Regions from separate parts of the Mangrovibacter phragmitis genome, predicted to be linked through region 2. Evidence: predicted binding sites of a transcription regulator. Region 2 holds the regulator's gene; each other region holds the start of a gene.
What was found. The regulator PhoB, encoded in region 2, activates phosphate uptake and scavenging genes when phosphate is short. The targets are predictions, from matches to a motif close to CTGTCATAAAACTGNCNNAT.
Positions count from the first base shown of each region.

Region 1: a site for PhoB is predicted at 2,501-2,520, ahead of phnC (phosphonate ABC transporter ATP-binding protein). Genes of this name have one in related genera too.
Region 3: a site for PhoB is predicted at 6,953-6,972, ahead of uvrB (excinuclease ABC subunit UvrB). Genes of this name have one in related genera too.
Region 4: a site for PhoB is predicted at 1,138-1,157, ahead of pitA (inorganic phosphate transporter PitA). Genes of this name have one in related genera too.

Region 1 is NZ_CP134782.1:5,250,833-5,258,760, forward strand. It holds gene phnE (phosphonate ABC transporter, permease protein PhnE) at 1-564, opposite strand, end outside; gene phnD (phosphonate ABC transporter substrate-binding protein) at 625-1,554, opposite strand; gene phnC (phosphonate ABC transporter ATP-binding protein) at 1,612-2,448, opposite strand; gene phnP (phosphonate metabolism protein PhnP) at 2,558-3,316, opposite strand; gene phnN (ribose 1,5-bisphosphokinase) at 3,298-3,852, opposite strand; gene phnM (alpha-D-ribose 1-methylphosphonate 5-triphosphate diphosphatase) at 3,852-4,988, opposite strand; gene phnL (phosphonate C-P lyase system protein PhnL) at 4,985-5,686, opposite strand; gene phnK (phosphonate C-P lyase system protein PhnK) at 5,693-6,454, opposite strand; gene MPHASIOC01_RS25255 (alpha-D-ribose 1-methylphosphonate 5-phosphate C-P-lyase PhnJ) at 6,447-7,295, opposite strand; gene MPHASIOC01_RS25260 (carbon-phosphorus lyase complex subunit PhnI) at 7,288-7,928, opposite strand, start outside.
Region 2 is NZ_CP134782.1:4,338,314-4,346,241, forward strand. It holds gene proY (proline-specific permease ProY) at 1-510, opposite strand, end outside; gene brnQ (branched-chain amino acid transporter carrier protein BrnQ) at 580-1,899, opposite strand; gene phoR (phosphate regulon sensor histidine kinase PhoR) at 2,381-3,691, opposite strand; gene phoB (phosphate response regulator transcription factor PhoB) at 3,714-4,403, opposite strand; gene sbcD (exonuclease subunit SbcD) at 4,656-5,864, shown strand; gene sbcC (exonuclease subunit SbcC) at 5,861-7,928, shown strand, end outside.
Region 3 is NZ_CP134782.1:525,818-533,745, reverse strand. It holds gene MPHASIOC01_RS02480 (Bax inhibitor-1/YccA family protein) at 1-668, opposite strand, end outside; gene moaE (molybdopterin synthase catalytic subunit MoaE) at 737-1,192, opposite strand; gene moaD (molybdopterin synthase sulfur carrier subunit) at 1,194-1,439, opposite strand; gene moaC (cyclic pyranopterin monophosphate synthase MoaC) at 1,432-1,917, opposite strand; gene moaB (molybdenum cofactor biosynthesis protein B) at 1,920-2,432, opposite strand; gene moaA (GTP 3',8-cyclase MoaA) at 2,453-3,442, opposite strand; molybdenum cofactor riboswitch at 3,430-3,566, opposite strand; gene yvcK (uridine diphosphate-N-acetylglucosamine-binding protein YvcK) at 3,792-4,700, shown strand; gene uvrB (excinuclease ABC subunit UvrB) at 4,703-6,724, opposite strand; gene MPHASIOC01_RS02440 (ATP-binding cassette domain-containing protein) at 7,610-7,928, shown strand, end outside.
Region 4 is NZ_CP134782.1:355,472-363,399, forward strand. It holds gene pitA (inorganic phosphate transporter PitA) at 1-1,023, opposite strand, end outside; gene MPHASIOC01_RS01595 (NAD(P)/FAD-dependent oxidoreductase) at 1,249-2,439, shown strand; gene MPHASIOC01_RS01600 (FAD-binding protein) at 2,436-4,523, opposite strand; gene MPHASIOC01_RS01605 (MFS transporter) at 4,532-5,761, opposite strand; gene MPHASIOC01_RS01610 (sugar phosphate isomerase/epimerase family protein) at 5,816-6,649, opposite strand; gene MPHASIOC01_RS01615 (Gfo/Idh/MocA family protein) at 6,659-7,810, opposite strand; gene MPHASIOC01_RS01620 (3-ketoacyl-ACP reductase) at 7,826-7,928, opposite strand, start outside.

The sequences.
Region 1 (7,928 bases), 910 kb from region 2:
CGAAGAGCTGTTTTCAATGGCTTCATAGAACAGTTTGGTCAGACTGCCCACGGTATGCAGTGCCAGCGCCAGAAAGCCGGGTATCGCCCCAATACCGAATGCCATCACAAACATCACCGCCCAGGCCAGTTCTGGCATGGTGCGCAAAAATGCCACCAGCGAGCGCACGCCATAGCGTAATGCCGGGTGTGTCCAGGTATTGCCTGCCGCCATAAAGGCCAGCACCACCGCCAGCGCAACGGCCACCAGGGTAGACGCCAGTGCCAGTTGCAGGGTTTCCCAAATCAGCGGTAACTGAATATGCAAGCGGTAGCCCCAGTACAATAACGAGCCCCTGGTATGCCCGTCGGCAAACAACTGGTTCCAGTGCAGTATTGGCAGGGTTTCAAACAGGTAATCAAAGAAGTGTGGCAGTGCCTGCCAGAGCGTAGTGAGGCTGAATTCCGCTGCATTGCCCGCAGCCAGGTAAAGCCCCAATAAAACCAGCGACCAAAGCAAGGTATCGCGCTTTTGCTGGCGTTTAACTTGCTGGTAATACTGTTCAAACTCGGTGTTCGACGTCATGTGCGCTACCTGAGATAAAACAACGCCCGGTGATATTACCGGGCGCCAGTACCAAATAACTTAACGGGCTGTGACCAGCTCACGTTTCATATCAATGATTTGCTGGTAATCGGCAACAGTTGCCGGGCCAATATGCTGTTCACCACCCACGGCTTTAGCGAAGCAGGCATGGTCTTCTTTATCCAGTTTCTTAATAGTTGCAACCACTTTGGCTTTGAAATCGGCCGGCAGGCTGTTGCTCACCAGGATCGGGCCATTGGGGATCAACGGCGATTTCCAGATGATGCGGATCTGTTTCATCAGATCCGGGTGATCCATACGAATCAGGCGGCCAAAGGCGCCAGCGGTATAACCGGTGTTGTAGTCGCCCACCAGTGAAGTCCAGGTGACGGCACCGGCAAACTGGCCGTTCAGCACGCCCAGAATGTCCTGTTCATGGCCACCAGAGAAGGTCACACTGGAGAAGAAGTTGTTATATTTGTTGTCGGTGTTGCCACCGAACTCTTTTTTGAACGCATGGTTCGGGATCAGGTAGCCCGAGGTGGAATCCGGATCGGCAAAACCGAACGCCTGCCCTTTCAGATCTTCCAGTTTTTTATACGGGCTGTTGGCTTTGACGATGACCACGGAGTGGTAACCCCGGGATTGATCTTTGTCATCCACCAGAATACCCACAATATCCACCGCTTTCGGGTTGTTGATATAGACCGATGCGTAAGACGACGGTGACATACTCAGGACCATATCCACTTTGCCGCCCAGTAAGCCCTGAATAACACCAGAGTAGTCAGACGAATTACGCAGTTTGGTGTCTACATGCAGTTCTTTATCAAAGAACGTTTTTACGCACTGGTTATCGCCAATTTGTTGTGTGGCATTTTGCCCACCCAAAATTCCCAGATTCAATTCTTTTGGCGCATCCGACGCCATCGCGTTACCGGCCATGAATACGCCTGCCATCAGTGCCAGTGAACGAAAGGAGTGTTTCATAAGGTTTTTCTGCCTTTTCATTATCATTTGCCTGTGAGTCTTGTTGGTAAGGGTGCGTTAGTGAAGTTGGCTGATTTCATCGCCATAGAGTTGTTGCAGGGTGTCTTCTGTTAAACTTGCCGGGTGCCCGTCATACACCACGCGCCCACTGGCAATGCCAATCACGCGCGAGCAATAGCTTTGCACCAGTTCCACTGAGTGCAGGTTGACCATGACACTGATTCCACGCTGGCTGACCTGCTTCAGGGCATCCATAATGCGCTGGGTATTTTTCGGGTCGAGGGAGGCAACAGGTTCATCCGCCAGCAAAATACGCGGGTTCTGCATTAAGGCGCGGCAAATTGCCACGCGCTGCATCTGGCCGCCGGACAGGTTTTCCGCGCGCTGCAAAGCATGGGGCAGTAAGCCCATCCATTCCAGTAACTCAATGGCCCGAGCGCGGTCGCTGTCCGGGAAAATTTTAAACAGGGATTTCAGTGTGCTGGTCTGGCTGAGGCGCCCCAACAGCACGTTGGTTAATACATCCAGGCGCGGTACCAGGCAAAAGTCCTGGAAGATCATGCCGCATTCACTGCGCCACTGGCGTAACGCCCGGCCATGCAGTTCAGTGATATCCCGCTCATCATCGTCGTCTTCCAGACTCAGGATATGCCCGGATGTGGCGGTGTGAGTGCCATTGAGCACATGTAACAGTGTGGATTTCCCTGCCCCCGAGCGGCCAATCACGCCCACCAGCTCACCGGCATGGAGATCAAAACTGATACCATCCAGAACATTGTGCTGACCATTCCAGGATTTACACAGATCCTGCACACTCAGCACTGTCTGTTGTGCAACCGGCTGAAGTTGCGGTTCCGGGGCTGCTAAAGTGGATTTTAAAAGTGCCTGCGCCATGTTCATTGTCATTGCCATCTGTTGGTTAAGATGCCCCTATTAAGGCGAGCACAGATGAACGTTTAATGACAATAAAGTGATTAAACGGTGAACAACCCTGAGTGAGTGGTTATAAGGCCAGGGTTATGCCATCCCTGGCGGGGGAAACCGATTCTGGCAGGCGGTTTTCCTGCAACCAGTTATCCAGCGTGTGGCTGATATGAGTAAGCCAGGTGTGCTGCGGTTGCAGCACATGGTGGATAGCCAGTGCCTGATTGATGTCGTTATGGTTGCGCGGTGGTGTATCACCTGGTGGGTGGCTGCAATCCAGCACCAGGTGTTCCAGCGGTGTGTTTTGCAAAAATGCCAGGGTCTGGGGAGGTAGCCCACAAGTGTCGCACAGCCAGGCCAGCGTATTACCGGAGGCACCGTTTTTCCTGAAAACATAGCCAAAGGTGATTTTTGAATGCTGCAAAGGTACTGGCGTGACGGTCATACCCGACCACTGAACGGGTTCAAAAGGCGTGAAAGGGGCCTGAAAATCCAGGATTCCGGGGTGTTTGAATAAATCATCGCAACCTTGTGAATCCGGCGGGCCAAACACCGGGATCAGTTCCCCCATCCCCCAGCGCAGCGGGAATAACCCCTGGACATGGTCCATGTGATAATGGGTGAGCATAATCCGGCTCAGCTCCCCTGGCGCAAAGCGCTGTTCAAGGTGGCACTGCCCGGCATCAATCAGTATTGTTTCATCACCGGACTGGAGCAGCGCGCTGCAAGGGCCACGGGCATAGCGGTTATCCTGCCGGGCACGCTGGCATGCAAGGCAGCTACAACCAAAGACCGGCACTTGTTGCGCGCCACCGGTGCCTAAAAAGGTGAGTTGCATAATGCATGGTTCTCCAGCAACTGGTTAAACGCCGCCAGGGTGTCTGCCAGCGCGCCATCGTTTTTCAGGCAAACAGCATTGGGTTCAGGAGCGCTAACGCTGCGTTGCAGACGAAGGGCGATAGCCGCTTCGTCTTCACGCCCGCGCTGACGCAGGCGCTGTGCCAGCACATCGGAAGAGACCTGGAGCACGACAGGAAACAGCTGGTCGCCATAGCGCTCCCGGGCGGTAGCGCAATGCTGGCGGGAGCCGTTTACCAGCACATTAAGCCCCCGTTGCAACCACAAATCCATTTCTATGCCCAGCCCATACTCACAGCCATGGGCCTGCCAGTGCAGTGCAAACAACCCTGCCTGTAAGCGGCGACGGAATTCGGTGGTGGTCAGCGCCACATGGTTTTCCCCGCCTGCAGAAGCCGGGCGAGTAATGTAGCGGTGGGCAATCACCAGCCCGGCAGGCGGCTGTGCGCGCAAGGCATCCAGCAGGCTGTCTTTCCCTGAACCAGAAGGCCCTGTCAGCCAGATTAACCGTGCCATCAGTAAACCTGTCGCCCTTGCGACCAGACATGGCGCACCTGTGCATGCCCGTGGTGGGTATGCGCCAGCACCAGGTCTGCCCGCAGCCCTTCAGCAATACGCCCACGGTCAGCCAGGCCAATCGCCCGCGCCGGGTTTGCCGTCACCATTGCGATGGTTGCCGGGAGCTTCAGTGAATTACGCTCGTCTTTCGCCAGGCGAAACGCGGCATCCAGCAGGCTTGCCGGGTAGTAATCTGATGACAGAATATCCAGTAAACCACTGGTTGCCAGGCAGTGTGCCGCCACATTCCCTGAATGCGAACCACCGCGCACAATGTTCGGTGCGCCCATCAAGATACGCAGGCCTTTGTCCCGGGAATGCTGCGCGGCCTCATACGTGGTGGGAAACTCCGCTATTACGCTGCCCATCTCACAGGATTCATCCACATGCGACGCCGTGGCGTCATCGTGGCTGGCCAGTGCCAGGCCGCGCTCACGGCATAATGCGGCAATCGCTTCACGGTTGGGGCGCGACCAGCGTGCCGCCAGAGCAACCTGTTCGCTTTCATACACTGCCATTTCGCTGTCTGTCAGTTGGTATTTGCCCTGGTAATATTCACGAAATTTCTCCAGCGAAGCATACTGGCGCTGACCGGGAGAATGGTCCATCAGTGACACCACACGCAAAATATCAGTGTTCATCAGTTGTTCAAACAGCGGCAGCGTGGCGTGGTAAGGCAGCTCGCAGCGTAAATGCAGCAGGTGATCGGCCCGGTTGGCATTCTGTCTGCGGCTTTCCTGAATGGCGCCAATCATTTTTTCCAGGTTATCCAGGCGGTGGCCGCCATCGCGTACATCACCCACACCAATGGCATCCAGCACGGTGGTAATGCCGCTGGCAACCATCAACGCATCGTGGCTGCTCATGGCGGAATGGGCCGGCCAGTCCACACCTGGGCGCGGGGTGAAAAATTTATCCAGGTTGTCGGTATGCAGTTCAACCAGCCCCGGCAGTAACCAGTCCTGTTCACCATCCAGCGCCTGTGGCAACTGGCTGGGTGTTTCACTGTAACTGCTAATCACCCCGTCACGCACTTCCAGTGAACCGGAAACCACTTCCTGCTCCAGTACCATACGCACATTGTTGATAATCATGCTTCTGTCTCCGCCACCAGGGGGTTCATAATATGCAGGCGGTTTGCCACCCGTTCTCTGACTTCGCGGTCATGGAAAATGCCGACAATCGCCGCACCACGGCTGCGGGCTTCTTCAATCAATGCCACAACCGCCGCACAGTTTTTGTTATCCAGCGATGCGGTGGGTTCATCCAGCAGTAATACTGGCGACCGGGCAATAAACCCACGGGCGATATTCACACGTTGCTGCTCGCCGCCGGAAAACGTGGCAGGCGCCAGTGACCATAAACGTTGTGGTACGTTGAGGCGGGCGAGTAATTCACGGGCTTTGTCTTCGCACACATCACGCGCTTCGCCCCGTTCCAGCAAAGGCTGCATCACCACTTCCAATGCACTGATGCGCGGGATCACACGCAGAAACTGGCTCACCCAGCCCAGCGTATCGCGCCGCAATGCCAAAATTTGCCGGGCGCTGGCAGTCACCAAATCAATCTGTTCACCATGGTGATTTACGTTGATACTGCCCGAATCGGGTAAATAGTTGCCATAAAGCGTGCGCAGTAGTGTGGATTTACCGCTGCCTGAGTGGCCGTGTAATACCACACACTCCCCGGCGTTCACCTGCAGTGAAACCTGGTTAAGAACTGGCAACCGTGCCCCTTGCTGGTTGTGCAGCACAAAGGTTTTGCACAGCCTTTCTACATTTAGCATTGTCATGTTGAGTTACCCGAGAATGGAGGAGACCAGCAGTTGGGTATACGGGTGATGGGGGTCGTCCAGTACCCGGTCAGTCAGGCCGCTTTCCACCACCTGGCCTTGTTTCATCACTAACAAGCGGTGGGCCAGCAAACGCGCCACGCCCAAATCATGGGTGACAATCACCACCGCCAGGTTGAGATCCCGCACGAGGTTACGTAACAAATCCAGCAACCGGGCCTGTACCGAAACATCCAGACCTCCCGTTGGCTCATCCATAAACACCAGGGCCGGGCGAGTGACCAGGTTGCAGGCAATTTGCAGGCGTTGTTGCATGCCGCCGGAGAACGTTACGGGCAGGTCATCGAGCCGGGACGGGTCAATTTCCACATCCTGCAACCAGTGGCTGGCTTCTGCACGAATATCACCATAATGGCGTGCACCTGCGGCCATCAGGCGTTCGCCGATGTTGCCGCCTGCGGAAATGCGTGGGCGCAGCCCGTCGAGCGGGTGCTGGTGCACAACGCCCCACTCGGTGCGTAATAAGCGCCGGCGCGCGGCTTCGCTGAGTTGATACAGATTCTGCTCGCGGTAATGAATTGCGCCCTGTTGCGGCACCAGGCGGGCCGAGAGCGATTTCAGTAAGGTGGTTTTTCCGGAACCGGATTCCCCAACAATCCCCAGAACTTCCCCTGGGAAGAGATCAAACGAGACATTTTCAAACCCTTTTCCGGGGGCATACAGGTGGGTCAGATTGCTGACACTAAGCAGTGGCTGTTCTTCAGGCATCATGTTGTTTTTCCTGCTGCTGGCGGCAATAGTCGGTATCGGAGCAAACAAATAAACGGGTGCCGCTGTCGTCCATCACCACTTCATCAAGGTAACTGTCACGCGAACCACACAGAGCACAGGGTTGGTCCCAGTGCTGGATATCAAAGGGGTGGTCGTCAAAATCGAGGCTTTCCACCTGGCAATAAGGCGGCAGCGCGTAAATACGCTTTTCCCGGCCTGCGCCAAACAGTTGCAATGCGGGCATCATGTGCATTTTGGGGTTATCGAATTTGGGAATGGGCGACGGGTCCATCAGGTAGCGCTGATTAACCTTTACCGGGTAGGCATAGGCGGTAGCGATATGGCCATAACGGGCAATATCTTCGTACAGTTTTACCTGCATCACACCGTATTCTTCCAGCGCATGCATCTGCCGGGTTTCCGTTTCCCTGGGCTCAATAAAACGTAGCGGTTCCGGTACTGGCACCTGGTAGACCAGGATCTGGTCTTCGCGCAGTGGGGTTTCCGGAATGCGGTGGCGTGTCTGAATCAGGCTGGCGTCAGCAGTTCGTTCGGTAGCCGCCGCGCCACTTACCTTCTGGAAAAAGTGCCGGATGGACACCGCATTGGTGGTGTCATCGGCCCCCTGGTCAATCACCTTCAGGGTATCGTCATCACCAATAATACTGGCAGTTATCTGGATACCGCCGGTTCCCCAGCCATAGGGCATCGGCATTTCCCGCCCGGCAAAAGGCACCTGGTAGCCAGGGATAGCAACCGCTTTGAGGATGGCGCGGCGGATGGTGCGCTTGGTTTGTTCGTCCAGGTAGCCAGGGTTATAGCCGGTTAAATCATGCATTTTTCTTTGCCTCCCGGGTGGCGCGAACCTGGTGTAACAAGGCCAGTTCTGCCTGGAAATCAACGTAATGGGGTAATTTCAGGTGCGAGACAAAACCGGCGGCTTCCACATTATCTGCATGAGCCAGCACAAACTCTTCGTCCTGTGCCGGGCCATCAATGGTTTCCTGCCATTCGGGAGCCTGTAGCGCACGGTCCATCAGCGCCATCGCCATGGCTTTGCGTTCACCCCGGCCGAAAACCAGGCCAAATCCCCGGGTAAACGCAGGGGGATCCACCTGGTCGGTAAAGCCATTCACCATTTCGCAGGCTGTCAGCACCATTTCACCAATACTGACAGCGAACCCCAGTTCTTCCGGCACAATTTCCACATCCACATAACCACTGCGGATCTCGCCAACAAACGGGTGGTTACGCCCGTAACCGCGCTGAGTGGAATAACCGAGCGCCAGTAAGAAACCTTCATCGCCACGCACCAGCTGTTGTAACCGCGCACTGCGGGAGGCCGGGTATTCCGGTGGTTCACGGGTAATATCCTGCGCAGGTGTCTCGTTTTCCGGTTCTGGTACTGCGAGCTGCTCCTGCTCAAGCAGGCTGAACACCGTGGGGACAGCTTCCGGTAAGGGCTGGTCTC
Region 2 (7,928 bases):
AATCCCGACTCCGGCAACAATCATGATGATAATCGTGGCAACTTTAAAGAATGAGAACCAGAACTCCAGTTCCCCAAACACTTTGACACTCATCAGGTTGATGGCGCAAATAATCAGCACCACACTCAACACCCAGATCCAGTGCGGAACAGCCGGGAACCAGACGCCCATATAAATACCGAATGCGGTTACATCCGCAATGGCGACAATCAGTATTTCAAAACAGTAGGTCCAGCCAGTAATATACCCTGCTAAAGGACCGAGATTTTCCTGGGCATAACGCGAAAACGAACTTGCAGAAGGGTTGTGTACCGACATTTCCCCCAAAGCACGCATTATGATATAAGCGGCGACACCGCCAATAATGTATGCCAGCAATACACTGGGGCCTGCCATTTTTATCGCATCCGCGGAGCCGTAAAACAGGCCGGTACCAATTGCCGAGCCCAGCGCCATAAAGCGGATGTGACGCGTACTCAGACCACGTTTGAGTTTGTTCGCGTTTTCCATGTTTCTCTTACCATCTGACAAAATAAAAAACCACGGAGCAGAACCCCGTGGTTAAACAAATAATTCTGTTTAGTGAGCTGTGGATGCCACTTCACCACCAGCGACTTTATCCCAGACAACAGAGATAAGCAGCATCACAAGCGTTGGCATCAACCAGGCCAGCCCTTCTTCCGCCAGTGGCAAATGGGTTGACCATGCAGGCAGAATAGCGCTGAAAGGTGAAGCCTTCACACCATCAATTAACCCAAAGAGCAGGCTGATTAACATGCCTGGCGCAATAATACGCGTCGGGTTACTCCACCATGGGCGGGTGAAACTCAATACGACCAGCACAATACAAGGCGGGTAGATAGCCGTGAGCACTGGTACTGAAATTTTAATCAGGTGAGTCAGCCCCAGGTTGGAAACCACCATGGAGAACAGACCAAGGATAAACACCAGAGTGCGGTATGAAACTGGCAAATACTGGGCAAAGAATTCAGCACAGGCACAGGTCAACCCTACAGCCGTTACCATGCAGGCAACAAAAATGAGTATTGCCAGTAACAAACTGCCATAGATACCAAATGTATGTTGCACATAAGCATGGAGAATGGCCGCACCATTAGCAGACTGGGGCACCAGGGAGCTGCTGTCAGAGCCCAGGCGGAACAGGCACAGGTACAACAGCGTCAAACCCACACCAGCGATCAGACCAGCCCAAATCGTATAACGGGTTAACAGGCGTGATTCAGTCACACCGCGGGAACGCGCGGCATTCACAATGACAATACCGAACACCAGAGCGCCCAGGGTATCCATCGTCAGGTAGCCATTGACGAAGCCATTAGAAAACGCTGCATTCTGATATGCCTCTGTTGCGTCACTCAAACCACCTGCAGGCCAGAAAATCGCAGCGCCACCCAAAATAATTAATGCGCCAATTTTTACGGGAGCCAGAAAATGGCCTACGGTATCAAGCAACTTCCCTGGGTAGAGGGAAATCCCAATCACCAGCGCAAAATAAATCAGGCTGTAAATCAGTAAAGGGGTGGGACCATCGCCTGCCAGCGGAGCGATCCCTACTTCAAATGACACGGTTGCTGTGCGGGGGGTGGCAAAAAATGGCCCAACAGCCAGATAACAGATGGTTGCCAGCACCAGGCCTGCATGGCGGCCAATGGGGGAGCTGAGGTTATCAATACCGCCACCGACTTTTGCCAGCGAGATAACAGTGAGAACTGGCAAACCTACTGCCGTAATAAGAAAACCAGCGGCGGCAACCCAAACATGTGGGCCTGCCTGTAAACCGACCATGGGAGGGAAAATAATGTTCCCTGCGCCAACAAACAACGCAAAGGTCATAAAACCTAAAGCGATGATGTCACGGGATGTTAATTGACGGGTCATATCGTACTTGTAGCCTGTGGATGTGGTTATGTTGTTTGCAGAAACGAAAAACCTGAATGACAGAAAACACACTACGCTGAATGCCCCGAAAACCAGTAACGGGTATGACTATGCTGAATAGCGGCCACAGACAGAATATGTGGATGGCCAACAACACAGCACGCACAGCGGGATATGCTCATGATTAACCATAATTAAGAATAGTTTTCCGGTTAATAACGCAATCCTGGTGCATTCATGCACAAACAGGGGCGCAATTAAAACGCTTATAGCGTTTAAAGGCAAGAAGCGATCCGAAAACAAGCGGCTTATTCCGCAATCAAACCAATAAGCAGACATTATCGCTATTTTATCGTCATAAGAACCGCTTATAGTTCGAACAAAAAGTCGCCATCACGATGCATTTGTTTCATTCATTCTGCGAGACAAAAGAAAACAGGCCATAAGTATGGCCTGCAGGAAAGTTATGTTTACAGTTAAATCAGGCCTGGGCTGCCAGCACCTTGTCACTCACCAGCAAACGCTCTGGTAATTCAAAAGAAAAACAGCTTCCTTTGCCTGGTACACTCTCAATGCTCAGACGGGCATCATGATGGGTAAGCGCATGTTTGACTATTGCCAGGCCAAGACCACTGCCTCCGGTCTGGCGAGAGCGTGCTTTATCTACCCGGTAAAAACGCTCTGTCAGGCGTGGCAGGTGCTCAGGAGAGATCCCCGGCCCATTATCCTGCACAGAGAAACGCGCGCCATGAGCCACTTTTTCCCATTTAACCTGAATATGTGTCCCTTCCGGAGTATGGTTCACTGCGTTATAGACCAGGTTAGACATAGCGCTACGAAGCTGCTCTTCACTGCCATAAACCTGTAACGCCGGGTCAACCATAAAACTTATCTGGTGACGCCCCTGGCTCAAGGTTTGCGCTTCACGCTCCACCAGACGCAACATCAGAGGAACATCAATTTTATCAGTAAGACTCAGCGCTGGCGCCGCTTCAATACGAGATAACGTCAGCAACTGGCGTACCAGACCTTCCATGCGGGAGGTTTGTTCACGCATCGTAATCAATGCTTTTTCCCGCACCACGCCTTCCAGTGGCTGGTCCTGCATCATCTCGAGATAGCCCTGCAGCACTGTCAGTGGTGTACGCAATTCGTGGCTGACATTGGCAAAAAAGTTACGCCGTGCACCCTCAAGTTGATGCATCTGAGTCACATCACGCACCACCATCAGCCACTGGCCGTCGGTATAAGGCATGATACGAAATTCAAGATGGCGGCCATTGTTCAACACCTGATTGAAAGGACGCGCAAAATCGCGTTTTTTGATGTACTGGTTAAATTCCGGGTAGCGCAGCAAATTAACAATATTTTGCCCGTTATCATCCGGCCAGCGTAAGTTAAGCAACTGAATAGCTAGGCCATTACACCAAAATATGGCACCTACTTCTGTCATCATTACCAGTGCATCTGGTAATGACTCCGCCCCACTACGAAACCGCTTGATCAGGTTACCCAGCTCTTTGCGCCGCTTTTTATTGCGCATCTGCATCTGGTGAATACCATACATCAGCGGCTCCCAACTCCCGGAGCCTGTTGGTGGCGTCATACTGCGATCAACCCATAGCCACCAGGAAAGACGTAACAGATTCCAAAAATGCCAGACAAGCAGGCCTGTCACACTCGCCAGTAAAAACCAGGGGAGATAACCAAAGAACGCCCCCAGCAATAAAGCAGGTATGCAACACAGCGCCAGTTCAAGTACCAGCCTTCGCCATGACAACCGTTCAAGCACGGGTCATACTCCATCCAGATAATTAAAAACGGGCTGAAAAGCGATAACCCGTACCGCGAACGGTTTGAACCATACGGTCATGCCCACTGAGTTCCAGTGCCTTACGTAAACGGCGAATGTGAACATCTACCGTTCTGTCCTCAACGTAAACATTCGTTCCCCATACATGATTAAGGAGTTGTTCACGGCTGTAAACCCGTTCCGGGTGTGTCATGAAAAAATGCAGCAACTTAAATTCTGTCGGCCCCATATCCAGTGGGTTCTCACCAGTCATTACCCGGTGAGAAGACGGATCCAGGCTGAGCCCCTGAATCTCAATCACTTCTTCTACTGCCATAGGAGAGATACGGCGCATCACCGCTTTAATACGCGCGACCAGTTCTTTGGGTGAAAACGGCTTGGTAATATAATCATCTGCCCCAATTTCCAACCCTCTGACCCGGTCCTCTTCTTCACCGCGGGCCGTCAGCATGACTACCGGTATATCCCGCGTCATCGCTTCACGTTTCAGGTGCTTGATAAACTGAATCCCGGAGCCGCCCGGCAACATCCAGTCGAGTAAAATTAAATCCGGCCAGGGTTCGTTGAGCTGGTTTACCGCACTGTCATAATCTTCCGCCTCAACAGCCTGAAAACCATTTTGTTCGAGCACAAAACACACCATTTCACGAATGGGTGCTTCATCTTCCACAACCAGAATTCGTCTCGCCATAATCAGCCCTGTAAATATATACAATAATTTAACGCGGCGTCATTATGCGTCAGTTTTATGACAGTTTTATGAAAAAAATGACCATTACATGACCTGTCATATCATTTTATGACAAAGCGTTTCCTTCTGCTGCAATACAAGTCGCAACGCATATTCTCACTGGAATCCGCTACGCAGCTTACGACAACACACCTGCAACTTAATGCGTCACATGTATATAATCACCACTTCGCTTTCTGACCGGGACAGGTTATGCGCATTCTTCACACCTCTGACTGGCATCTGGGACAAAATTTCTATACCAAAAGCCGTGCTCCGGAACATGCAGCCTTTCTAAACTGGCTAACCGAAATGGTTGAACAGCACCAGGTTGACGCCGTCATTGTAGCAGGCGATATTTTCGATACAGGCTCACCGCCCAGTTACGCGCGCGAATTGTATTACCGCTTTGTTGTTCAACTCCAGGCAACCGGCTGCACACTTGTCGTGCTGGGCGGCAACCATGACTCCGTCGCCACACTGAACGAATCGCGTGAATTGTTGGGCTACCTCAATACCTGGGTTATTGCCAGTACATCAGATACCGAAGCCCCCATTTTATTACCGCTTCGCAACGGGGAACCCGGCGCGGTACTCTGCCCGGTTCCTTTTTTGCGCCCACGCGATATCCAGATAAGCCAGTCCGGGCAAAGTGGTCAGCAAAAACAACAGGCGCTGGTCGGGGCCATTCACCACTATTACCAGCAAGGTTACCAGGCAGCCTGCGAATTACGCGGTGAGCGCAAACTCCCTATTATTGCCACCGGCCACCTGACAACCGTTGGAGCCAGTAAAAGTGATGCTGTGCGCGAAATCTATATCGGTACTCTTGATGCCTTCCCTGCCAGTGCATTTCCGCCAGCTGATTATATTGCGCTGGGGCATATTCACCGCCCCCAAAAAGTCACCAGTAGTGAGCATATCCGCTACTGCGGGTCGCCCATTGCACTCAGTTTTGACGAAACCAACAACACCAAAATGGTTCTGATGGTGGATTTCACTGAAGGTAAACTGAGCACCGTAACGCCACTCCCGGTGCCGGTAACCCAACCATTGTTAATGCTTAAAGGCTCACTGGAAAGCATTAAACAGCAACTGGAAGCATGGCGGGATGCCCCTTCCACGCCAGTCACCTGGCTTGATATTGAACTCACTACAGACCAGTATCTCCACGACATGCAAAAACAGCTACAGGCACTGACCGCTGATTTACCAGTAGAAATTGTGTTATTGCGCCGCAGCCGCGAACAACGGGAAAAAATCATCGCTAACCAACAAAAAGAAACCCTGAGCGAACTCAGTACCAGCGAAGTTTTTGAGCGCCGTCTGGCACAAGAAAACCTGGATGAAAACCAGGCTTCCCGCCTGCGTGGGTTGTTTGCAGAAACCCTGCACCGCCTGGAAGAGGAACCTGGCTCATGAGAATTCTGACGCTACGGTTGAAAAACCTCAATTCACTCAAAGGTGAATGGAAAATCGACTTTACTCAGTCGCCGTTCAACAGCAATGGTTTATTTGCCATTACCGGGCCAACCGGTGCAGGCAAAACCACATTACTGGATGCCATTTGCCTGGCGTTATATCACCAGACACCACGTCTCAGCACCATTTCCCAGTCCAGTAACGACCTGATGACCAGGGATACCGCAGAATGCCTTGCTGAAGTGGAGTTCGAAGTCAAAGGCGTTGCCTGGCGAGCCTTCTGGAGCCAGAACCGGGCACGCAACCAGCCCGATGGAAAACTCCAGGCGCCAAGAGTGGAACTGGCCCGTTGTGCAGATGGCAAAATTGTTGCCGACAAAGTGAAAGACAAGCTGGAAACCATTGCCCGCCTGACCGGGCTGGACTATGACCGGTTCACTCGCTCAATGTTGCTCTCCCAGGGGCAATTTGCCGCTTTTCTTAATGCCGATGCAAAAGCACGGGCAGAATTGCTGGAAGAGCTCACCGGCACCGAGATTTATGGGCAAATCTCCGCACTGATTTTCGACACATGGAAACAACACAAACAGCAACTGGAACAGTTACAGGCTAAAGCCAGCGGCGTGCAATGCCTTACGGACGGTGAACGGGCAGAGCTGGAAAACCAGGTTTCCTCTCTGGTACAGCAGGAGCAGCAGTTGCTTACGCAACAACGCCAGGTGCAGTCTGCAGTTCAGTGGTTGCAACAATTAACGCAGCAACAGCAGCAAATCAGCCAGCTTGAGCAAAAACTGGCCCAGGCGAAGCGTGATTTTGAGGCTGCTGAACCAGACCGCGCACGCCTGGCACTCGCGCTGCCCGCCGAAAAATTACGCCCTGTCTGGCAGACATGTACAGACCAGATGGCACGGGTTCACCACCTGGAACAGCAACTGGTTGCGTTATCACAACGCCTGAGCACTGCGGGCCTGGTGCGCCAGCAGGTATGGCTTTCAGCCCGTAATAAATCCACTTATATACAAAAGCAACGCCAGGCCATTACTGACTGGCTGAGCGAACACAAAGCCGTGGGTGAATGGCAGCACGAACTGGCAGGCTGGCGCAGCAGCTTTGCCCGCTATCGGGATGACAGCAAACAACTTACAGCCTTGCAGCAAACCCTGACGGCACAGCAAGAAAAACTGGCAACACAGGCACACCCGGCACTCTCATTAACCGCTGACGAAACCGTTGCGCGCCTGGCAGAACACCAGCAACACCAGGCAAAACGCGAACAACTCCGGCGCCTGGCGTTTGAGTTTGCCCCACTTCAGCAACAGTACCAACAGTTACAACAGCAACGCAATGAACAGCAGCAACGTTATCAACAGGCAGGAGAACAACTTGCCGAACGGCGCAAAACCTGGGCCGAAGTTAACCAGCAGTACCAGGATGTAGCCAGGATCTGTGAGCTGGAAAGCGCCATTGTTAACCTGAATGCCGAGCGGGAACGCCTGCAGGCTGGCCAACCCTGCCCATTATGTGGAGCAACAGAGCACCCGGCAGTTGCCCATTACCAGGCACTGAAACCAGACGAAAACCAGCGGCGCAAAACTGAACTGGAAGAGCGTAAGCGCCTTCTGGCAGAAGAAGGTGCAACGTTAAAAGGCCAGCATGATGCACTGGCTGCACAAACAGAACAATTAACCCGCCAGCAGGCCAGCGTTGAACAGGCACTGGAACACCATCAACAGCAATGGGCCGAATTATGCCATGCGCTGAACCTGTCGGCGGCACCAGGTGACGATATCACGCAGTGGCTGAGCGACAATGACGCTTACCAGGCTCAACTCCAGGCACACCAGGTATGGCTGGGGCAACAAGCGCTGGTAGATCAGACCCGGGCGCAAGTCACCGAATTATCACAATCGTGCGAACAACAACGCCTCATACTGCAAACAACACTGGCAACATGGCAATTGCCCTGGCCGCAACCCGGTGAAGTTGAAGCCTGGCTGGCTGCTCGTGAAAAACACCGTGAACAATTCCTCCGGCAACAAACCTTGCTGGCACAATTGAATACAG
Region 3 (7,928 bases), 2.0 Mb from region 2:
TTGATGAAATCAAGGTACAGCGTCAGGGCACCCATAATGGAGTAGCGGCGCAGGTTGGTGCTGTCACGGGTATCAATCTGGCTGCCAATACTTTTCAGTTTCTGGGTATCCCAGGCTGTCAGGCCAACAAAAACCACCACACCAATATAGGTCACAGCCCACATTAACGCGGTGCTTTTCAGCCAGATGTTGACTACAGAAGCCAGAACAATACCGATCAGGGCCATAAACAGCATGCTGCCGAATTTGCTCAGATCACGCTTCGTAGTGTACCCATACAGGCTCATTGCGCCAAACATCCCCCCGGTCACCACAAATGTGCTGGCGATAGACGAGTAAGTATAAACCACAAAAATACTCGACAACGTCAGCCCGGTTAGCGCGGAATAAAGCATAAACAGCGTGGTTGCCATAGCGCCACTCAGTTTATGCACCATACCGGACAGAACAAACACCAGCGCCAGTTGAGCAATGATTAAACCAAAAAACGTTAGCTTACTGGAAAAAACAAACATCAAGACTGCCGGAGTCGCTGCGGCATACCAGGCGACAAATGCCGTCAGTAACAGGCCACAAGTCATCCAGCCATACACCTGCGCCATATAGGTTTGCAGCCCGGTGCGGGTGTTCTGGACGATTGTGCCATTGGCGTGTGGGAAGCGGTCCATGACATATCCTCTGATTTTGATGGAAAAACAGGCCTTCAGACTACCACATTCAGCTGTAATGCGCAGTCTTACCAGCGTTCTGCAGCAACTTTATCGCTTTCACGAGCTTCAACCCAGCGAGCCCCCTGCTCAGTCGATTCCCGTTTCCAGAACGGAGCCCGGGTTTTCAGGTAATCCATAATGAATTCTGCCGCGGCAAAAGCGCTGCTGCGGTGTGCACCGGTCACACCGACAAATACAATTTCTTCACCTGGGTACATTTCGCCAATACGGTGAAGAACGGTTACACGTTGCAGCGGCCAACGTTCACGCGCGGTGGCAACAATTTCTGCCAGCGCTTTTTCCGTCATGCCTGGGTAATGTTCCAGGCACAGTGCGCTGACATTATCACCCAGATTGTGGTTACGCACTTTTCCGGTAAATGTCACCACAGCACCGTCGTCATCGCACGCCGCCAGCCACTGATATTCGGCGCCGACATCAATGTTGTCGCGCCCCACACCAATGCGTGTTTGTTCTTCCATATCAGCCTCCGGTGACCGGGGGGAAAAAGGCCACCTCGTCGCCCGCCTGAATAGCGTGGTCAAGAGGGACCAGCGTCTGGTTAACAGCTGCTAATAATTTGCCGCTTTCCAGTGCCAAAGCCCAGCGCCCGCCCCGGTTTTCCAGGTGCTGGCGTAGCGCTTCAACAGAAGAAAATGAGGCATCAAGGCGCAAAGCATCACAGCCAACCAGTTCACGCACTTGTGCGAAAAAAAGTACATCAATCATCCTGCACCGCCCTGAAATCACCTGATTTACCGCCCGACTTCGCCAGCAGACGTACCGGGCCAATGACCATATCTTTCTGAACCGCTTTACACATATCGTAAATGGTCAGCGCGGCAACTGAAGCTGCAGTGAGCGCTTCCATTTCGACACCGGTTTTACCGCTCAGCCGGCAGACTGATTCAATACGCACCCGGTTTTCCGCAGGCTGCGCTTCCAGGTGAACTTCCACTTTGCTGAGCAATAATGGGTGGCACAGAGGGATCAATTCCCAGGTGCGTTTGGCGGCCTGAATACCGGCGATACGCGCTGTGGCGAAGACATCACCTTTGTGATGACGCCCTTCAACAATCATCGCCAGTGTGTCCGGATGCATAGTGACAAACGCTTCCGCTCTGGCTTCCCTGGCTGTTTCAGCTTTGGCGGAGACATCCACCATATGAGCTTCGCCAGCCGCATTAATATGGGTTAATTGCGACATAACTATTTCTTGAGATGAGGATGGAAGTTACACGGGCGCTGGCGTGCATCGAGTTGCTGCTGGATAATATTTTCCCAGGCAGTGCGACAGGCTTTGGTTGAACCCGGCATGGCGAAAATTACTGTGCGGTTTGCCATGCCAGCCACTGCCCGAGACTGCAATGTCGCCGTGCCGATTTCTTCATAAGACAGCATGCGGAACACTTCACCAAACCCTTCAATTTCACGGTCAAACAGAGGCAACAGGGCTTCAGGAACCTGATCGCCCTCAGTCAACCCGGTTCCGCCGTTAATCAGCACCACCTGGACATCATCACTGGCAATCCACTGCGATACCTGGGCGCGAATGGCATAACGGTTCTCACTGACAATCGCCTTTGCCACCACCTGGTGCCCCGCCTCTGTGACAACATCACGCAAGTAATGGCCCGATGAATCTTCTTCTTCAGTGCGGTGTGAAGTCACCGTCATGACAGCGACACGCGCCGGAATAAATGTACTGCTTACCTGACTCATGATTCTCTCCTTACGAACGCTTACCCACCGATATACGACAGGTTCTGCGTGATCCCCGTATTTCCCTGATGCAGGAAATGGGTCTGTTTTTTACCGGCCAGCGCCTGGCTGATACGTGCCTGCAATTCGCCCTGTTGCTGGTCGTTTGCCAGTAAATCACGCAGCGGAATGCCGCCATCACCAAACAGGCATAAATGCAGATTGCCAATGGATGACACTCTCAGGCGGTTGCAACTGGCACAGAAATCTTTCTCATAGGGCATGATGAGGCCAATTTCGCCCTGGTAATCCGGGTGGCAGAAGACCTGAGCTGGTCCGTCACTGCGCTGGCGAATCTGATGGATCCACCCGCGTTCCAGAAGCTGGTCGCGAATCACCATGCCGGAAACATGGCGCTGGCGAAACAGTTCACTGCCCTCGCCGGTTTCCATCAGTTCAATAAAGCGTAATTGAATTGGCCGGGTTTTAATCCAGGCAAGAAAGGTGCCCAGTTGGTGGTGGTTCACGTCACGCATCAGCACGGTATTGACTTTCACACGCTCAAACCCGGCAGCAAACGCGGCATCAATCCCGTCCATAACCTGGCGGAATTTATCCTGCCCGGTTATGGCGTAGAACTGCCGGGCATCAAGGCTGTCGACACTGACGTTAATTGCTGTCAGCCCGGCATCACGCCATTGCTGCACATCACGCGCCATGCGATAACCGTTGGTAGTCACAGCGATTTGGCGCAAAGAAGCATTTTCACGAACGGCAGCAATGATATCGGTAAAGTCGCGGCGTAAAGAGGGCTCACCACCGGTCAGGCGAACTTTTTCGGTGCCTGCCGCGGCAAACGCACGAGTGACCCGGCGAATTTCATCGAGGCTGAGAAAGCTTTTGTTCGCCACGCCGTGCGGTTTGTAGCCATCTGGCAGGCAATATGTGCAACGAAAGTTGCAAACATCAGTCACAGACAGACGCAAGTAATAGAACTTACGCGCCCATGCATCGGTAAGTTGAGAGACCATGTACACCTTTCCAAATACGGGAGATGCAGGCATTTCTTTCTGCACCCTGGTGACGACGCATCGCCACGGCCAGGGCACCATATCTTGCGACACAGGCGCCAGGGCTTGAGTGTCAGTTTCAGATTTCTGAAACCGGGTTAGCAGGATAGTAGCGCTTTCTGGCATGAAGCGCCAGACGACTTTCGCTATATAAACAAGTATATATCGACACAATTCTGCATTTTCGCGACAAAATAGCCGTTGTTTGCAGGCATTGCTTTGACAGATGTCATTTTCCCTTGCCAAAGGTTCGTCTTTTAACCGCTATTCAGGTAATTTAAGGAGTAAATATGTTTTATAAGGAAAACCTATGCGCAGCCGGGCACTGGCCGATTTGGATTGTGTGGTCACTCTGGGTGGTGGTCATGGGCTTGGACGAGTAATGTCTGCACTGGGCTTTTTAGGCCAACGCCTGACTGGCATTGTCACCACCACAGACAATGGCGGTTCAACCGGGCGCATTCGCCGTTCAGAGGGGGGAATTGCCTGGGGCGACCTGCGTAATTGCGTGAACCAGTTGATTACCGACCCGAGCGTGGCATCGGCGTTATTTGAATACCGGTTTAGTGGCAATGGCGAGTTAGCTGGCCACAACCTGGGGAATTTAATTCTTAAAGCACTCGATCACCTGAGTGTACGCCCACTGGAAGCCATTAACCTGATTCGTACCTGGCTGCATGTGGATGCGTTTTTGATCCCGATGTCTGAGCAACCTGTGGATTTACTGGCCACAGATAACGAGGGCCATGAAGTTTGGGGAGAGGTAAATATTGACCAGCTCAGGGTACCTCCACAAAGGTTGCAATTGTCCCCGCAGGTTTGTGCCACCCGCGAAGCAGTTCTGGCTCTGGAAAAAGCCGACCTGGTGATTATTGGACCGGGAAGTTTTTATACCAGCCTGATGCCGATTTTACTCATGCCTGAGTTAACTGAAGCACTGCGCCGTACTCAGGCAAAAGTGGTGTTTATTGATAATCTGGGGAAAGAGCACAGTGCAGCGGCCTTACTGACGCTGGATGAGCGGCTGGACATAATGGAGCAGGCAATAGGGAAACCTGTTATCAGTACGGTTATTACCGGTGAATATAACACCCTGCCCGCAAGCCATGATGCCAAAACCGTGATCCAGACTGCCCTGGCAGCCAGTGATGTCCCCTACCGCCATGACCGCCAGCGGTTGCGCCAGGCCATCGACCTGGCACTACAGAAAAGCAGCTAAGATTATGAGGCAGCAATAAACAACGCGCGCAATTGCTGTAGCTGGTCGCGTAATTTTGCCGCCTCTTCAAATTCCAGATTTTGCGCGTGAGTCATCATCTGTGTTTCCAGTTCATGGATTTTCTGCTCCATGGCCTTCGGTGACATATCTTGCGCGACAGTGCGTGCAGCAGCGTCTCCGCCACGCGTCTTACCGCGTTTCGCTTTGGTTTTCATTACTCCTTCGCCCAGCGCCAGGATATCCACCACTTTCTTGTTCAGGCCTTTTGGCACCAGGCCATGCTCTTTGTTGTAGAGCATCTGTTTTTCGCGACGGCGTTCGGTTTCACCAATGGCTTTTGCCATCGATGGTGTAATTTTATCGCCATACAGAATCGCCATGCCGTTGAGGTTACGCGCCGCACGCCCAATAGTCTGAATCAGTGAGCGCTCAGAACGCAGGAAGCCTTCTTTATCAGCATCCAGTATTGCCACCAGCGACACTTCCGGCATATCCAGGCCTTCGCGCAACAAGTTAATCCCCACCAGTACATCAAACTCGCCCAGGCGCAAATCGCGGATAATCTCCATGCGTTCGACTGTGTCGATATCGGAGTGCAGGTAGCGCACACGGGCACCGTGCTCTTCAAGGTATTCGGTAAGGTCTTCCGCCATACGTTTCGTCAGAGTGGTAACCAGCACTCGTTCATTAATGGCCGTGCGCTTGCGAATTTCTGAGAGCAAATCGTCCACCTGAGTAGCTACCGGGCGCACTTCTATCAGTGGATCCAGCAGACCTGTAGGGCGTACAACCTGGTCTATTACTTCACCGCCGGATTTATCCAGCTCGTAATTACCCGGTGTGGCAGAAACATAAATGGTTTGCGGTGCCAGGGCTTCAAATTCTTCGAATTTGAGTGGGCGGTTATCCAGCGCGGAAGGCAACCGGAAACCATATTCAACCAGCGTTTCTTTACGTGCCCGGTCACCGCGGTACATCCCGCCTATTTGCGGCACGGTAACGTGAGATTCATCGATAACCAGCAGGCCATCTGCGGGCAGGTAGTCAAACAATGTTGGTGGCGGCTCTCCCGGTCCGCGCCCGGAAAGAAAGCGCGAGTAGTTTTCAATTCCCGAGCAATACCCCAGTTCATTCATCATTTCGAGGTCAAACTGTGTCCGCTGGGTGATGCGTTGCTCTTCGAGTAATTTATTATTTGCCAGTAACACCTTGCGCCGGTCCGCCAGTTCGGTTTTGATTTCTTCCATCGCCTGCAAAATACGTTCGCGGGGTGTGACGTAATGGGTTTTCGGGTAAATAGTAAAGCGCGGGATAACAGACTCCACCTGCCCGGTCAGTGGGTCAAATAACGACAACCGTTCAACTTCCTCATCAAACAATTCAACCCGCAGGGCGATATCATCAGATTCCGCCGGGAAGATATCGATAACTTCACCACGTACCCGGAAAGTACCGCGCTGGAACACCTGGTCGTTACGGGTGTACTGCAACTCTGCCAGGCGACGCAAAATAGCGCGCTGGTCAATCAGCATTCCGGCCGTCAGGTGCAGCATCATTTTCAGGTAAAGGTCCGGGTCACCCAGACCATAAATGGCAGAAACAGATGCCACTACAACCACATCACGCCGTTCCAGCAGTGCTTTGGTGGCTGAAAGCCGCATCTGTTCGATGTGCTCATTTACTGATGCGTCTTTTTCTATAAAGGTGTCAGAGCTGGGAACATAGGCTTCCGGCTGGTAGTAATCGTAATAAGAAACAAAATACTCAACCGCATTTTCCGGGAAAAACGCTTTCATTTCGCCATAGAGCTGCGCCGCCAGTGTTTTGTTAGGTGCCAGCACCATCGTAGGGCGTTGCAGGTCTGCAATAACATTCGCGATGGTAAATGTCTTCCCTGATCCGGTTACACCGAGCAGTGTCTGGTGCGCCAGGCCATCTTCCAGCCCTTCAGACAGGCGACGAATGGCATCGGGCTGGTCCCCGGATGGCGTAAAGCTGGAGTGTAATTTGAACAATTTACTCATAAGAGAAGACCTGTTGCACCATGGCGGGAGGAAGATGCAATTTTAACTGCCATACCGTTTTTTGCCAACCCTAATTACTGGCTAAATAACCAGTATCGGTAGTGAGCGCGCTAAATGACAGTACAAAATGACATGTTTGGCACAAACACCCGCTGTTTATACCAGCAAGATCCGCAATGACCAGGTTATCCCCAGAATTTTTCCATTTTTAACAATTGTCAAGAGATGTCATGAAAGTTTTAAGACACAACCCGCAGCATTACCGTGAAGGATTGATTTTATATAACTATTTGATATTTATTACTATTTAAATAAAGGTGGCTTTAACATCAATTCAGGTGAAAGCCGCGTATTCTCTCGCCTGCCGTGAGTTTTCTAACTCTAATGCACAAGGTTATCCACAGGAATAGTGGATAACTGCTTTAAGCCCTTTAAGGACATAGTCCGCTGAATTGCGGCTTTCTTACAAAAACAGCGTATAAAAAATTTTCCGGCAAAATTTTTTCGCTGGCAGCCCTCTTTTTTGTTGATGACCTGATAACAAAATTTGCACCAGACCAGACAGGGATTTGTTTTGTGTCAACACGCTGCACCAAAATTATCCTCAGCAAAGCACTGCCAAAGTGCACAGTGCAACCAAAGTCTTAGTTGTGGGGTGCAAAACCAGTGTTTTTTGTAAGTATCGTCCTGGTTCGTGGAAATTTCTGTCGTGGTTACGCTTTCTGGCAAGAGAATTGCACAGATTACCAGACTGGAGCTCACCCCCTTTCCTGTTGGCAGAAAGTGATGCAGGACGCTGTGGTTATATGAGTGGTTACCAGCGCCGGGTGAATTTACGCCTGAGTGGAATAGCCTGACGTACAACCGGTCCGGGAGGAGGACATTATGTTGAGTTTACGTGCTGTTAACCAATTTTATGGTGAAAAACATACATTATGGAATGTTGACCTGGACTTGCCCACAGGGCAATGCATTTGCCTGCTTGGCGCGCCTGGCGTTGGTAAAACAACGCTGGTGAACTGTATTACCGGCCATATACCGGTACAAAGTGGCAGTATGCTCTGGCAGGCACAAGGCTGCCCGCCAGAAGATTTGCTGACCCGCCCACCAGAGGGGCGTACAGCCCTGGGAATAGGCTATGTTCCTCAGGATAAACGGATTTTCTCTCAATTGAGTGTGGAAGAGAACCTGCATATCGCCATGA
Region 4 (7,928 bases), 1.8 Mb from region 2:
CATACGGCGTAAATGACTGCGTTGCTCCAGGCTCAACTTTTCATAGCTGTCGAGGTTGGCTAACAGGCCTTTGGCAGTATCCAGCGCAAACACAGCACGGCTGGCATCGCAATGGAACTCATGCGCTTCACCCGGAACGGGTGCCAGGTTAGCCGGTGGCGACATATCAATGACATGTTTAACTGCTTCACCATGCTGCTGGAAATAGAGTTCGACGTTCGTCACGGCATCCCGTGTGCGGGTAATGTCGTAACCTGTTGAACTCATGTTTACCACGAAACCGGCGGGTGCCACGCCAATTAATACCAGCATAATCAGCCCGATACCTTTCTGCCCGTCATTCGCGCCGTGGGAGAAGCTGACACCAATGGCAGAAACAATCAGGGCAATACGCGTCCAGAATGGCGGCCTTTTTTTACCATCCTGTTTTTCGCGCTCAGCAGGTGTTAAGTGGACGCGACGGCGTTTTTTGGTGCCGTTCCAGTAGCGGCGCAACAGATACACCAGTCCACCCGCCAGCACCATGCCGACAATCGGAGAAACGATTAGAGAGGCAAAAATATTGATGACTTTTGGAATGTTGAGTGCTTCCACGACGGATGTGCCAGTCATCAGGGCGTTCGTCAGGGCGATACCGATGATAGCGCCAATCAGCGTATGAGAACTGGAGGCCGGCAAACCAAAGTACCAGGTGCCAAGGTTCCAGATAATGGCGGCAAGCAACATGGAAAACACCATGGCAAGACCGTGTGCGGAACCGACATTCAACAATAAGTCTGTTGGCAGCATGTGAACGATGGCATACGCGACACTCAGCCCGCCCAACAGGACACCGAAGAAGTTAAATACAGCAGCCATTACAACAGCCAGTTGTGAGCGCATCGCACGCGTATAAATGACGGTAGCGACAGCGTTTGCTGTATCGTGAAAACCATTGATGGCTTCGTAGAACAACACAAAAGCCAGTGCGAGAACCAATAACAACCCGGTATGCAAATCCAGGTCTGCAAAGAGATGTAGCATAGACGTTAAGCCATTCTGTGGACATGAACGCGGCGCATTATCCAGGACAACTGCGCCGGGGGCAAAGTGAAAATAGACTTTTTTTGATTTAAATTGCGTCGCTTTTCTTACTGATTGTCATTAATTTGTAATAATTCAATGGGATACCTGAAGGATTGGCTTTTGTGCTGGTGTGATTCACGGACTATCTTTACAATTCGCCGCCAGATAAAACAGGGGGAAAGTGTGGAACAATTCGATGTGGTGGTGATTGGCGCGGGTGCGGCCGGGTTATTTTGTGCGGCACAGGCCGGGCAGGCGGGTTTGCGCGTCATGGTACTGGACAACGGGAAAAAACCAGGCAGAAAAATTCTTATGTCTGGTGGTGGTCGTTGCAACTTTACTAACCTTTATATCGAACCTGCGGCCTATTTGAGCTCAAACCCTCATTTTTGCAAATCTGCCCTGGCACGCTATACCCAATGGGATTTTATCGACATGGTTTCCCGCCATGGTATTGCCTGGCATGAAAAAACACTGGGACAGTTGTTTTGTGATGATTCAGCAGAACAAATTGTCACCATGTTGATGGACGAGTGCCAGCAGGGTAACGTGACATTGCGGTTGCGCAGTGAAGTGTTAGCTATTGAACGCAATGAGCAGGGCTATACGCTGCAGCTTAATGGCGCGGAAATTCACGCTAACAAGTTGGTCATTGCCAGTGGCGGCCTGTCTATGCCCGGTCTGGGCGCCTCACCTTTTGGCTATAAAGTGGCTGAGCAGTTCGGCCTCCCTGTATTGCCTACCCGGGCAGGCCTGGTGCCATTCACGCTGCATAAACCCTTGCTGGAACAGTTGCAAACGTTGTCAGGTGTATCGCTTCCCTCGGTGGTAACCGCGCAGGATGGCACGCAATTTCGTGAAAATATTTTGTTCACACACCGGGGCATGTCTGGCCCGGCTGTGCTGCAAATTTCCAGTTACTGGCGTGCTGGTGAGCCAGTTATGGTTAACCTGGCTCCAGATGGTGGCGTGGATGCGTTACTGGACGAACAACGCCAGGCACACCCGAACCAGAGCCTGAAAAACACCCTGGCCATGTTATTACCGAAGCGGTTAATCGAAGTGCTGATGTCGCTGGGGTTGGTGCCAGATGTCACTCTGAAACAGCTTAATTCACGCCAGCAGGCAGACCTGGTCGCACACCTGTCACAGTGGGAAATAGTGCCAAATGGCACCGAAGGCTACCGCACCGCCGAAGTGACGCTTGGCGGTGTCGATACCCATGCGCTTTCTTCCCGGACCATGGAAGCCCGCACGGTGCCAGGGCTCTATTTTATTGGTGAAGTGGTTGATGTCACCGGCTGGCTGGGTGGTTACAACTTCCAGTGGGCCTGGAGCTCCGCCTGGGCGTGTGCTCAGGCGCTGGCTTCTTAATCGCCCGGTGGCGTTGGAGCATGGTGATAAATACTGCCCGTCAGAAAATCAGGCCAGTTTTTTTCAAAGAACAGAGTACTAAGGTCCTCCAGTGGTCGCAGACCCTGCACTCTTACCCTGAAGTCGCCATCTAACCAGCGCACAACCAATTGTTGTTGCCTGTGTTGCGGGTTTTCCGCTAAAAAACGGTAGGCCGTCAGTGCTCCAGTACGAGCTGAAGGGACTTGATCGCCGTCAGGGGAGCAAAGCACCCGTGCTCCACGGCTGCCACCACCCTGTTCAATATAGAAATTCAACGCGGTTAATAATGCTTCGCAAGCCAGAGCCATTTGCTGCCACTGGAAGCGCTGTGCGGTTTGGTTGGGATGTGTAATGGCGATGCCATGCTGAGTTATCTGTTCATTGAGACGCCTGGCCGCTGCCAGTGCTTCAGGAACCTGGTCTGTGTGGCAAATGAATCCGGCAACGTCGCTCATACGTTGTTGTATTTCTGTTTTAACGGCCTCAATAGTGGGGGCCTGCGACGTTGTGCTGTCACGCAGAATGGTATTGATGAGTGCCGACACTTCGTTGGTGAAGCAGGAATCCGTTTTATTCCGGCTTGTCGCCTTAATGTGTTTGGCACAACGTAATCCAAAAACCTGGCCTGCATTCAGTGCAGCTCCGCCCGGGCGCGTCACGCCATGTGTACCTGCCGCCTCGCCAATGGCATAACACCCGGATAAAGACGTTTGCCCCCAGGTATCGACAGCAATACCACCATTCATATGTTGGTGGTTAACGTTAAAAGCCAGTGGGTGCTTTGTCAGGTCATGACCATTGTGTTTGTACAATTCAATCGCCAGAGGGTTCATGTGTCGCAGGCGTTCGATGGGGAGTGCCAGGTTAGCGTCATTGTTTGTCAGGTACGCCCGGACATCGTCATCCAGGTCCTCCAGAGAGAAATCCGGCGAGCCTTCAACAGGTAACGGGTTACGATTAAAGTCCATAAAGATGGTGTTGCCCTGTTGTGCTTCACTGTAAATTGCCAGATCAACCAGGCTGGAACCGAAATCCAGCATCCGGCTGGCGTGAACCGGCCATTGGTAGCCTTTACGGAAAATATTGGAAGCGAGTTCCCTGGTGGTGCGGTAATAGCGTGCAAGAAAGTTATGTTCCTGGCCCTGAGTATCTACGGAATAGATGTAGGGCATGCTTTGCATATAGGTGCCAGATAAGTTCCAGGGGAATTCATCACGGCGTGTCCCGATACCAAATTGATGCTCGGTGAGATTGACGGTTTCCAGCCCGGTAGCCAGTGCTAACCCCAGGGACCCAAAACAGCGCTTCGGATAAACACTGTCACGAAATAGTTCACCAGGCCCTCCAGCCGCAAGAACCACGGCACTGGCGCGTATTACACATAGTCCCCATGGGTTGTCCGGGCAACGCGCCCCTTTTACTATGGCGACAGCGCCCACAATATGGCGGGATGCTCCTTCGCCTTCCGTCAGCAAGCGTATAACGGTTGCATGGTCGATAAAGAGGGTATTGAGTAAGATAGCCTCTTCTGCTAATACCTTGACCATCAACCGTGAAGTACGTGGCCCGCAGCTGGTGGCCCGGCCAGCTTCGTCGTGATCTGTCTGGTAGCGTAAAACGGCACCGTAACGGTCTTCCGGTAATGGTAACCCAATGCTTTTCAAACCAATAAATGCTTCGATGGAACCAACCGCTTCGACATAAGCGGTATCTGCATCCATTGCACCACCCGCTCCTAACGCTCCCGCCAGCTTAACAAAGTCATCACCATGAAAACTGGTGGATGCCGTGTGCAGTGTCTGCTTATCTGAGCCCGAGCAGGCAGACGTTCCCCAAAACAAGGTTTGTGTGGCGACAACAACATCTGTTTTTCTGCGGCGCAGTTCAACGGCGGCACGCAGGCCAGCCGCTCCACTGCCGATAACCAACGCCTCATGGCTATAAAGAGGAATGGAATAACCAGCAATATCCAGTGTGAGTGACGGGTTTGCTGCAGCCACATGCCGTGGCATCGTGACATCCGTTAAAGGTGTCAGGATGGATTGAGATAGGGTCGTTGCCATATTTGCCTCTACTGTTTACTGGGGCTCAGACCAGGCTCTGCCGGGCTGGAATAAGCAGCCGGGGATTTTTGTACACCAAGCAACATGAGGGAGCTGAATACCATGACACAGGCAGCAACCCACCATACAGTACTTAAGGAATAGATATCAGCGAAGTACCCGGCTAACACAGGGGAAATACCACCGGCTGCCATGCCTATATTCATGACAAAGCCAATAGCCGAACCGCGTAATGCCTGCGGAACCAACTCAGCGGTAAAGGAAATCACCAGTGGCGTAACTGGGTAGCCTAAGAAGCCAAGCAAGAGAATGACTACTATCACGGCATATACAGGCATATTTAGCACCATTGCCGCCATGAGCAGGCTACTCAGTAAGGTGATACCAATCAGGATAGCGCGTTTACGGTTGAAGTTGCCTTTATCGCACAGGCGACCTGTCACAAGTCCCCCCAGGGCACCAGCAAGACCCAGCAGGCTGGCAATAGTGCCTGCGACACTTATCGATAAGTGCTTAACATTCATTAAAAATGTTGGTGCCCACAGCAGGACAATCCACCAGCCACTGAGTAACAGGAAGTAGTACAGTGCCATCAGTAAAACGGAAGGGTTGCGGAACAGCTGTTTGAGTGGCAACGACGCTCTATGTGCCTGGTGCGTTTTTTTCTCTGTCGGTTTTGGTTTTACCAATATGGCATAGGCCAGAGCGACCAGCAAACCCATGCCGCCCGCCACATAAAAAACCACTCGCCAGCCGAAGACAGGGCCAAGCATGGCGCCAAGCCAGGTACCCAAAAAACCGCCAATCGGGTAGCCCATCCAGTAGAGAGACATGACTGTGGTGCGTTGTTTCTCTGTGGTTACATTGGCCACTTCCAGAGAGGCGGCAGGCCAAAAGACACCTTCGCCTATCCCGGTCATCACCCGGTAAAAGAGGAGTGATGTCAGGCTACCTGCTATTCCGGTGCTCATCGTGGCAAGAGAGAAAATGACTAACCCCAGAATAAGAACCGGTTTGCCGCTGAGTTTGTCGGCGATAATGCCAGAAATAAACAAGAAGCCGATGAAGCCATAAAAAAAGGAGCTCATCAGAAAACCTGATTGTGCACGATCCAGATGAAAATCACTGGCCATAAGGCTGATGGCTGACGAAACTGTCATGCGATCAACGGAGTACATCATGTATCCCAGCCCACATAACACGGACACCAGGATCATTCTTTTTGTATCTGTGTGCATAATGCCCTCGACATATCGGATGTGACGAGAAATCAGATACCGCAAAAACTCTGATTAACAGTATTGCTGATGACGCTCCTTGCAGGTGGATAAGACGTCGTTAGGTTCCTGTTGCCACCAGTTCAGTTCCGAGAAAATTTCAACTTCATGTGCCCCCTGATAGCCCAGTGACTCAACGGCGAGACGGGCGCTACGAATATCGATAACACCATCTCCCATCATTCCCCGGTCAGAGAGCAAATCACGGGTTGGCACCAGCCAGTCGCAAATGTGGAATGCCAGAATGCGGTTACGCCCAGCACGTTCCAGTTGTGGGAAGAGCTTCGGATCCCACCAGGTGTGGTAGAGGTCAACGGCAATGCCCAGCCCTTTATCGCCCAGTTCATCGCACAAATCGTTAGCCTGCTCCAGCGTGTTCACACATGCGCGGTCGGCAGCATACATTGGGTGTAATGGTTCAATCGCCAATGGCATACCAACGTTACGTGAGTAATCAAGTAACCGGGATAGCCCGTCTTTGACTTGCTGACGGGCACCCGCGATATCTTTTGATGACCCGGGCAGGCCTCCCACGACCAGTACCAGGCAGGCTGCACCCAGCGCCAGCGCTTCATCCACTGCCCTGCGGTTATCATCATTCGCTACCTGTCTGGTAGCGTCATCGACACCCGGAAACATGCCGCCGCGACAGTAGCCGCTGACGGTTAACGCATTGCTACGGATTAACCGGGCTGTTTTCTCCAGCCCCAGCGCCTGTACTTGATCCCGCCATGGCGAGATCCCGCAGATCCCGTGGCGGGCACAACCATCAATTATTTTATCGAGTGTCCACTGTTTACGTACGGTTGCGGTATTAATGGAAAGCCGCCGTGGATCCGGGTGTTGCATATGCGCTCCTTATTTGATCAAAGACGGAACATCCAACCAGCGGCGTTCGCGCCAGCTTTGCAAAGCCAGTTCTACGAGTTGTACGCCTTTGGCACCCTCAAGCAGATTCCAACGAAAATCGCTTTCACCGTGGACATGGCGTAAAAAACCTTCCCACTGCACTTTGAACGCGTTGTCATAGGTTGTGGTATCCGGTACCGGAACCCAGTCTTTGAAAAAGTCATGAGTCTGGCGCTCATCAGGATTCCAGACAGGTTTGGGGGTATTAACTCTGGCCTGGGTAAGGCAATCGGTCAGTCCGGCTACAGCGGAACCATTGACGCCATCGACCTGGAATGTCACCAGGTCGTCACGACGAACCCGCACACACCAGGAGCTGTTGATTTGTACGATGGTGCCATTATGCAGTTCGAAAGTGGCATACGCGGCATCATCTGCGGTTGCGGCGTAAGGATTACCTTGTTCATCGACACGTTGTGGGATATGGGTGGCACCAAGGCAACTAATACTCTTGATTTCGCCGAATAAATTGTCGATGACATAACGCCAGTGGCAGATCATGTCGAGAATGATGCCGCCACCCTCTTCCTGACGGTAGTTCCAGGATGGACGCTGCGCTGGCTGTAAATCACCTTCGAAGACCCAGTAGCCAAATTCACCCCGTACAGAAAGAACTTTGCCAAAAAAGCCAGACTCATTGAGAAGCTGTAATTTACGTAATCCGGGTAGCCATAATTTGTCCTGCACCACACCGTGGCAAACACCCTGTTGTTCTGCGTAGTGATAGAGTTCCATGGCTTCAGACAAACTCACCGCAACAGGTTTCTCACAATAAATATGTTTGCCTGCGGCAATCGCTTTTTTCAGTAAAGTGGGGCGTGCCTGAGTCGTTGCTGCATCAAAAAAGATAGTGTCGTTAGGATTTGCCAGTGCTGCGTCGAGGTCGGTTCCCCAACGTGCAATACCTGTTTCTTTAGCCAGAGCTGCGATTTTTTCTTCATTACGCCCAATCAAAATTGGGTCGGGCATCAGGTAATCGCCATTTGCCAGAGCAACGCCACCCTGATTACGGATAGCAACAATTGAACGAATCAAATGCTGATTTTTCCCCATACGGCCGGTGACGCCGTGCATGATAATGCCAAGAGAAATAGTGGCCATTGAAGTACCTCGTCTTCAAAAGTGGGATTTGTTCAGGCCACCATCAAGTTCGATGATCTGGCCAACAGTGAAAGGCAATTTACCGCTCGCCAGCGCATCAATAGCGACAGCGATGTCA